DNA from 2 places in the Nocardiopsis sp. YSL2 genome. Region 2 is predicted to be linked to the other one. Evidence: riboswitches for the same ligand, from Rfam matches in the RefSeq annotation. Region 2 holds a riboswitch; the other holds the start of a gene.
The links. A riboswitch is a leader RNA that binds a small molecule or an ion and turns the genes downstream of it on or off. The one in region 2 is predicted to bind S-adenosylmethionine.

Region 1: linked by a shared signal. The riboswitch ahead of thrC (threonine synthase) and the one ahead of M1P99_RS20420 (aminotransferase class V-fold PLP-dependent enzyme) in region 2 are both predicted to bind S-adenosylmethionine.

The regions. Positions count from the first base shown of each region.
Region 1 covers NZ_JAMOAO010000001.1:1,922,273-1,926,681, reverse strand. Annotated here, with positions in the region: gene M1P99_RS08295 (trehalose-6-phosphate synthase) at 1-1,366, opposite strand, end outside; SAM riboswitch class I at 1,672-1,814, shown strand; gene thrC (threonine synthase) at 1,828-3,087, shown strand; gene M1P99_RS08285 (ubiquitin-like small modifier protein 1) at 3,122-3,400, shown strand; gene M1P99_RS08280 (PadR family transcriptional regulator) at 3,513-4,109, shown strand; gene M1P99_RS08275 (ATP-binding cassette domain-containing protein) at 4,225-4,409, shown strand, end outside.
Region 2 covers NZ_JAMOAO010000001.1:4,648,146-4,652,554, reverse strand. Annotated here, with positions in the region: gene M1P99_RS20430 (DinB family protein) at 1-188, opposite strand, end outside; gene M1P99_RS20425 (SAM-dependent methyltransferase) at 292-963, opposite strand; gene M1P99_RS20420 (aminotransferase class V-fold PLP-dependent enzyme) at 1,210-2,565, opposite strand; SAM riboswitch class IV at 2,627-2,741, opposite strand; gene M1P99_RS20415 (DUF3870 domain-containing protein) at 2,962-3,345, shown strand; gene M1P99_RS20410 (CaiB/BaiF CoA-transferase family protein) at 3,354-4,409, shown strand, end outside.

The DNA.
Region 1 (4,409 bases), 2.7 Mb from region 2:
CCTCACGGCGCGCACGGCGCTCGACCGGGTCCATCGACAGGGCCCGGTGCAGGGCCTCCGCCGTCTCCACGGTGTCGTAGGGGTTGACCAGCAGCGCGTGCTCGCCCAGTTCGTCGGCCGCGCCCGCCTCCCGCGAGAGCACCAGGACCGAGTCCCGCTTGGAGAGCACCGGGCCCTCCTTGGCCACCAGGTTCATCCCGTCCCGGACGGGGTTGACCAGCAGAACGTCGGCCAGCTGGAACGACGCCAGCGAACGCGGGTAGTCGTCGTTGACCTCCAGCACCAGCGGGGTCCACTCGGCGGTCGCGAACTCCTCGTTGATCTCCTTGGCCACGCGCAGGACCGCGTCGGTGTACTCGCGGTACTCGGGCACGTCGCCCCGGCTGGGGTAGGCGAACGCCAGATGCGTGACGCGTCCGCGCCACTCCGGGTGCGTCGTGAGCAGCTCCCGGTAGGACTCCAGGCCGCGCACGATGTTCTTGGACAGCTCCGTGCGGTCGACCCGCACGATCAGCCGCGTGTCGCCGACGACCTCCTCCAGCGTCTCGCGGCGGGCGGCCACCGCGGGCTCTGCGGCGCTCTCGTTCAGCCCCGCCTCGTCCGCGCCCAGGGCGTGCACGCCCACGCTGATCACCCGGCCGCCGTACTCGACCGTGCGGCGGTCGAGGTCCACCTCGGCGCGCAGGATCTCGGCGCAGCAGCGCAGGAACGCGTCGGCCCAGCGCGGGCTGAGGAAACCCAGCCGGTCCGCGCCGAGCATGCCCTCCAGCAGTTCGCGCGCGACGTGCGCGGGCAGCATCCGGAAGTACTCCGGAGGCGCCCACGGGGTGTGCGAGAAGTGCGCGATGCGCAGGTCCGGGCGGCGGGCCCGCAGGATGCGAGGCACCAGGGCCAGGTGGTAGTCCTGCACGGCCACCCGCGCGCCGTCGGCGGCCCCGCTCACCAGGGCCTCGGCGAACGCGTTGTTGTAGGCGGTGTAGTCCTCCCACAGACGCCGGAAGTGCGAGCCGAACACGGGCTTGCCCGGGATGTCGTAGAGCATGTGCTGCACGAACCACAGGGTGGAGTTGGCGACGCCGGTGTAGGCGCCGTCGAACGTCCGACGGGGGATGTCGAGCATGTGCACCCGCATGCCGTCGAGGTCGTGGACGCGGTCCAGCCGGGCGTCGGGGGCCTCCTCGGCGGCGCGCCGGTCGGCGTCCGACAGGGCGGCGCACACCCACAGGCCGTCGATCTCGGTGGCGACGGAGATCATCCCCGAGACCAGTCCGCCACCGCCGCGACGGGACTCCAGGGTGCCGTCGTCGGAGACCGAGAAGGACACCGGTCCCCGGTTGGAGGCGATGAGGATCTGTGCCTTGTCCACGTGGTCGTCCTCTCGAAGGCGCGAATGTGACTGGGGTGTGGCGGATGAGGGTACGTCGACGTCTGCGCGCGCCGGGCGCTCCTTCATGTTTCGCCTGTGGAAAGCCTCTCCAAACCCGCTCCAGGTCAGCGAGTGCTCAGGTCACACCGGCGAAACATCGCGCGTGCACCAGCCGCGGCCTGACCGGCGGCGTCTCAGCATGTGAGCCGGATGGTGTAATGCGGATCACCCGGCGTGGAAATCGGGTGAACACGTCCGTTACAGTGACGGTGCGGATCCGACAGGATCAGCTCCAAACTTCATATTGCTCATCCAGAGGGGTGGAGGGACCGGCCCTGCGAAGCCCCGGCAACCATCTCGGTACGCGAGACTCACGTTCCCTGTGAGACGTCCGAGACAGGTGCCAACTCCGGCCTGGGGTCAAGGTGGCCACCAGGGAAGATGAGGGGAGACGCCTCGCCATGGCGATTGCCGCCACTGAACCCACCACCGTCCGCTCCTTCGGTCCCGGGACCGCACTGTCCTGCCGCGAGTGCGGGCAGCGCTACGAGCTCACGCCCAAGTTCGCGTGCGAGTTCTGTTTCGGCCCCCTCGAGGTCGCCTACGACTTCGGGACGGTCACCCGCGAGGACATCGAGAGCGGCCCGAACAACATCTGGCGCTACCGCTCGCTGCTGCCGGTCCCGACCAACGTCGCCGAGCTGCCGAACATGAACCCCGGCCTGACGCCGCTGGTCAGGGCGGACCGCCTCGCCGCCGAGCTGGGCTTCGACTCGCTCCACGTCAAGGACGACTCCGGCAACCCCACGCACTCCTTCAAGGACCGCGTGGTCGCGATCGCCGTCGAGGCCGCCCGCACGTTCGGCTTCACCACCCTGTCCTGCTCCTCCACCGGCAACCTCGCCGGCGCGGTCGGCGCCGCCGCCGCGCGGGCCGGGTTCGAGTCCTGCGTGTTCATCCCCGCCGGGCTGGAGGAGGCCAAGGTCGTCATGGCCGCGGTCTACGGCGGCAAGGTGGTGGCCATCGACGGCAACTACGACGACGTCAACCGCTTCTGCTCCGAGCTCATCGGCGACCCGATCGGCGAGGGCTGGGGCTTCGTCAACGTCAACCTGCGGCCGTACTACGGCGAGGGCTCCAAGACGCTGGCCTACGAGATCGCCGAGCAGCTGGGCTGGCGCCTGCCCGAGCAGATCGTCATCCCGATCGCCTCCGGTTCCCAGCTCACCAAGATCGACAAGGGCTTCCAGGAGCTGATCAAGCTCGGCCTGGTCGAGGACCGGCCGTACAAGATCTTCGGTGCGCAGGCCACCGGCTGCTCCCCGGTCGCCAAGGCGTGGGAGGACGGCCACGACGTGATCCAGCCGGTCAAGCCCGACACCATCGCCAAGTCGCTGGCCATCGGCAACCCGGCGGACGGGCCGTACGTGCTCGACATCGCCAAGCGCACCGGCGGGTCCGTGGAACACGTGGGCGACGACGAGGTCGTCGACGCGATCCGGCTGCTCGCCCGCACCGAGGGCGTCTTCGCCGAGACCGCGGGCGGTGTCACCACCGGCGTGCTCCGCAAGCTGGTGCGCGAAGGACGGATCGACACCAAGGCCGAGACCGTGGTGCTCAACACCGGCGACGGGCTCAAGACCCTGAACGCCGTCGACGCCGGGGTCACCGCGACGGTCAAGCCGTCCCTGGCCGCGTTCACGGCCGCCGGCCTCGCCTGATCCCCGACACCCACTGAACGGAAGTACGAACACCATGAGCGCCAGCGTTCGCGTGCCCACCATCCTGCGCACCTACACCAACGACGCCGCCGAGGTGACCGCCGACGGCGCCACCGTGGCCGACGTCCTGGACGACCTCGAAGCGAACTACCCCGGCATCCGCGCCCGCATCCTCGACGACGCGGGCAAGGTCCGCCGCTTCGTCAACGTCTACGTGGGCGACGAGGACGTGCGCTTCGAGAAGGGGCTGCAGACCGAGGTCGCCGACGGCGCCAAGGTCTCGATCATCCCGGCGGTCGCCGGAGGCTGCTGAGCCACACGTCCCGTTCGCGGGGGCCCGGTACCCGGTCACGGGTGCCGGGCCCCCACGGCGTTCCCGGCCCCGCCCTAGGCTGGGCACGTATCCGGAACTGGTGGGGGTGGCGATGTCGGCGACGCGGCTGTTGGTCCTGGGCGTGGTGCGGCTGCACGGGCGGACGTACGGCTACCGGGTGGGCCGCGAGCTGCTCGCGTGGGGCGCCAAGGAGTGGGCCAACGTCAAGTGGGGCTCCATCTACCACGCGCTGCGCAAGCTCTCGGCGGAGGGCAAGCTCCAGGAGCTCGTCGCCGAGGGCGACGAGGTGGTCGACCGCACCTCCTACGAGATCACCCCCGACGGCGAGGCCGAACTGCACCGACTGGTGCGCCGGGCGCTCAGCCACGCGGGCGACGACCTCGCCCTGCTGAGCGCGGGAGTCACCCTGATGACGGTCCTGCCCCGCGCCGAAGCGGTCGCGATGCTGCGGGAGCGCCTGGCGGGGCTGGGGGCCACGAGCGCCGAACTGGCGGACCACCAGAGCACCGACCGGGGATGGGACAAGCCCGAGCACGTGCGCGAACTCTTCGGCTTGTGGCGGCACACCGTCGACGCGGGCGCCGCGTGGACCCGTGAACTCATCGACGCGCTGGAGGCGGGCCGGTACACCATGGCCGACGACGCCCCCGACGCCTTCGGGGCGCCGCCCGGCGCACGCCGGTCCTGAGCGCACCTCTGACCCACCGCCGTCGGCCGCCCCCTGCCCTCGTATTAAAACTTGAATATGGGTAGCGGGTGGGGCACACTCGTCACGTTATTCAAGTTTTAATAAGGAGACGAGGATGATCCGCACACGCGAGCTGACCCGGCACTTCCGGGTGGGCCGAACGACGGTGGAGGCTGTCCGCGGCGTCGACATCGACGTCGCGGAGGGCGAACTGGTCGCGCTCCTGGGGCCCAACGGAGCCGGGAAGAGCACCACCCTGCGCATGCTCACCACCCTGCTCGAACCCACGTCCGGCACCGC
Region 2 (4,409 bases):
GGGTCGGGCTCGGGGCTGACACCGTCGGGCCGGTAGCGCCCGTCCTCGCCCCGGGTGACCGTCCACGCCCCGGGCGCGGGCTCCCACAGGTACTCGTCCTCGGTGAGTCCCTCCAGCCGGGGCCAGAGCGAGAAGTCCCAGTAGAACTGCACCTGGGCGAGGATCTCGCCGTTCCACCTCACCGCCATCGCGGCCTCCCCTTCGTCGTGCGGGCGCGCCGGGCCGCCCGTCACCGGTCACCGCCCCGGAGCCCGTGGCCCGGAGCGGCGAGGCCACCCCTCGACGGGCCCCTCAACGCTGCCTTCGGCCCAATCCTCCCAGGATGCCCGTGCCCTGGGCGCACACGTCCTCGTCCGGGTAGGGCCACCACGTGAGGTCGGCGACCCCCGGTTCGATGGGGCGGAAGGGGCGGAAGGCTCTCTCGACGGTACGCCGCGGTGCGGTGGAGGTCAGGGCCAGATAGCCGCCGCCGCGCATGAGGGCGTGCAGGGCCGCGATCTCGGCCGGCGGGTCGTCCGCGGTGAAGGGGCGGGTCATCAGAACGGCGACGGGCTCGTCGAAGTCGACGAGCCCGGAGGTGGTGAGGCGCCGCGTGAGCGCACCGTCGCCGGAGCCGTCCCCGGTGATCACGGCGGTGTCGGACGAGGACAGCATCCCGGCCGCGCCCTGCGGTGCCACGTGGACGAACCGGGCGTCGGCCCGGGCGGCGCGCACGCGCTCGGCGGTGCCGGGGACCGGACACCCCCAGTCGATGAACTGGGTGACGCCCGTGTCGGCGCAGAGGAAGTCGATCACCCGGCCCAGGAAGGCCTGGTGCAGGCGCGTCTCCTCGGAGACGGCGGGTTCGGGAGGTCGCGCACGGGCCCCGATGCTCACGACGCGCGAGACCTGAGGAGGAATCTGCGCAGGTGGCTGGCAGGCGGCCGTCGTACGGCCCGGTTTCGGCCCCCGGACATCCGTCACGTACTCGCTCCCCCAGCCGGTTCGCTCGCGGGAGGCAGAGCGGTCCTCCCGCGCGGACCGATCGGGCCCCGGGGCATCGCGCCTTGCCGTCAGGGCCCCGATCGTACCGCCTGGGAACGTGATCCCTCACACACCCCCGAGTGTTATGCGACCCATTTCGCCGTTTGTAGCCCTCTGGGGCACAAGAGGTTCGTGTGCTCCCGGATCGGGCCTGGCACCGCGACCTTCGAGGCCGTGGGGGCTCGGTCAGAGTGACAGCACGTTGCGGGGATCCGGGGTCGGGACCAGGCGGCCGTCGCCGTCGGCGTACTCCCACCGGGGCCCGTGCGCGACCAGGTCGGCGACCGCGCCGACGAGCCGGTCCACGTGCTCCACGGTGGTGCCCACGCCCAGGCTCGCCCGCACCGCCTGCGTGTGCCCCCCGTCCAGCAGGGCGTGGGTGAGCCGGTGGGCGCAGAACAGGCCGTCGCGGACGCCGATGCCGTGCTCCGCCGACAGCGCCGCGGCCAGCAGGTCGGCGGGCAGGCCGTCCACGGTGAAGGACACGATGCCCACGCGCGGGTGCCCCTCGCCCCACAGCGCCAGCTCGCGCACGCCCCCGATCTCCGCCAGTCCCGCGCGCAGCCGCTCCAGCAGCGCCGACTCCCGGATGTGCAGCAGCTCCTGGGCGGCGGGGGTGAAGGTCTCGCACGCGGCGGCCAGGGCGACCGCGCCCAGCACGTTCGGGCTGCCCGCCTCGTGCCGCGCGGGCAGGTCGTTCCACACCACGTCGTGCTCGGTCACCAGTTGGGTCGCACCACCGCCGGACAGGTACGGCGTGGCCGCGCGCAGCCAGTCGGCGCGCCCGGCCAGCACCCCGGATCCGAACGGCGCGTAGAGCTTGTGCGCGGACAGGGCCACGTAGTCGGCGCCCGTCGCCGTGAGGCTGAACGGCAGGTGCGGCACGTACTGCGCGGCGTCGACCACCACCCGGGCGCCCTCGGCGTGCGCGACCGCCACCAGCTCCTCCACCGGCCAGATCTCGCCGGTGACGTTGGACGCGGCGGTCACGCACAGCAGGGCGGGCCCCTCGGGGGCCGCGCGCAGTGCCGTGCGGGCGGCCTCGACCGCCTCCTCCGGCGAGGCCGGCAGCGGCAGGCGCTCGACCCGGCCGGCGCGGGAGGCGGGGTGCTCCCAGGGCAGCAGGCTCGCGTGGTGCTCGGATTCGAACACCACCACGGTGCAGCCCTCGGGTACCGACCGCGCCAGCAGGTTGAGCGCGTCGGTGGTGCCGCGCACGAACACCACCGCGTCCGCGGGCTCGGTCCGCACGCCCAGGAAGCGCGCCACGCTGCGCCGGGCCCGCTCGTAGGCGTCGGTGCTCACCTGTGAGTGGTGGCCCGCGCCGCGGTGCACGCTGGCGTAGTAGGGCAGGGCCGCGGCCAGCGCGTCGGCGACGGGGGTCAGGCACGGGGCACTGGCCGCGTAGTCGAAGTTCGCGTACTCCACACGCTCACCGGTGACCAGCGGGACACCGCCCTCGGCGGCGACGATCGTGCACTCGTGCGCGGTCGGGGCGGTACGGGCGGCGGGCGCGGCCTGGGTAGGGCTGACGGCGGTCATGGGGCACCTCTTCTGTGGGTCATGGGACCCACAGGGGTGCCGGGAACGGCAACGCCTCAGGGGTCCGCGCTTGTCTGACACGGTCGTGTCGGGACCTGGTCCTCACCCGGGGCACCCCACCGCGGATGGAGGGTTGCCGACCAGCTAGCCGGGGCTTAGCGCTGGTACTCGTGACCTGCTCAGGAGGCTAGCACAGCGCCGCGGAGGGTCAACACCCGCGACCGGGCGTGGCCCACGACACCCCCCGCTTGACACCCCGCGGACCCGCTGCGCCATACTGAGCCCACTGCCTGCCCTCACGCCGCGGGTGTCCGGTTCCCCCGGCCGCCCTCCAGGCGCGAGACTCCAGAGCGTTGGAGTTTTCGCATGCCTGCCCGCGAGCGAGAGGTGAGTCCGTTGCACGGCGACGACCGAATGCAGCAGTTGTTCCGCGACCCCAGGGTCGTTCTGATCTCCGGCTACGCCCGGCTTCCCGACTCGGTGGCGAGCCACTCCCAGTACCAGCGGCTCGGCGTCGTGCTCGCGGTCGACAGCTCCGACGGCCGAATCGTCGCCGCGGACACCACCCTGCTGACCGACCTGGCCAAGGACTTCTTCCGGGCCCTGGTCGAGGGCGCCTCGGTCACCGAGGACATCGCCGAGATCGTGCAGCGGGTACAGACCAGGTACGCGGGCCAGTCCGGTGCCGCGCTGACCACCGCCCTGCGCCGCTGCCTGGAGACCTACTACCAGATGCGGGACGGCGACCAGCTGCCCGGCGGCCCCGACGCCAAGGAGTGACCACACCCGTGACCGACACCCCATCCCGCACCGCGCCGCTGCCCCTGGCGGGGGTACGCGTGGCCGACCTGTCCCGGGTCCTGGCGGGCCCCTACGCCACGATGCTCCTCGCCGACATGGGCGCGGAGGTGGTCAAGGTCGAGCAGCCCGGACGCGGCGACGACACCCGCGCCTGGGGGCCGCCGTGGGCCGGCTCCGCCGAGGACGCCTCCGGCGCGCCGGACGCGCACCCCGGGGAGTCCGCCTACTTCCTGTCGGTGAACCGCAACAAGCGCGGCCTGGCGGTGGACCTGAAGGACCCCGACGGCCTCGCCGCCGTCCAGGACCTGTGCGCCTCCTGCGACGTCGTCGTACAGAACTTCCGCCCCGGGGTCGCCGAACGGCTCGGCCTCGGCTACGCGGCCGTCCAGGCCCGCAACCCGGCGGTCGTGTACTGCTCCGTGAGCGGGTTCGGCCCCGAGCACGACCCCGGCGGACGACCGGGGTTCGACATCGTCGTCCAGGCCGAGAGCGGGCTGATGGCCACCACCGGCCCCGCGGAGGGCCCGGCGAGCAAGGTGGGCGTGGCCCTGACCGACGTCCTCACCGGCCTCAACGCCGCCGTGGGCATCCTGGGCGCCCTCATGCGCGCACGGGCCACCGGCGTGGGCGAGGACGTCAGCGTGTCCCTCATCAACTCGACCCTGTCGGGGCTGGTCAACCTCACCCAGCAGGCACTGGTCACCGGAACGGAACCGGCCCGGATGGGCAACGCGCACACCACGATCGTGCCCTACCAGGTCTTCCCCACCGCCGACGCCGACATCGTTGTCGCCGCCGGCAACGACGCGCTCTACCGGCGGCTGTGCGCCGCGATCGGCCGCGACGACCTGTCCGAGGACCCGCGCTACGCGACCAACCGCGGGCGCGTCGAGCACCGTGAGGAGCTGGTCGAAGCGCTGACCGACACCCTGCGCTCGCGCGGAGCCGACCACTGGATGGCCGCCCTGGTGGAGGCGGGCGTCCCGGTGGGCCGCGTGCGCGGCGTGCTCGACGCCCTGCGTACCGCCGACGCCACCGGCGAC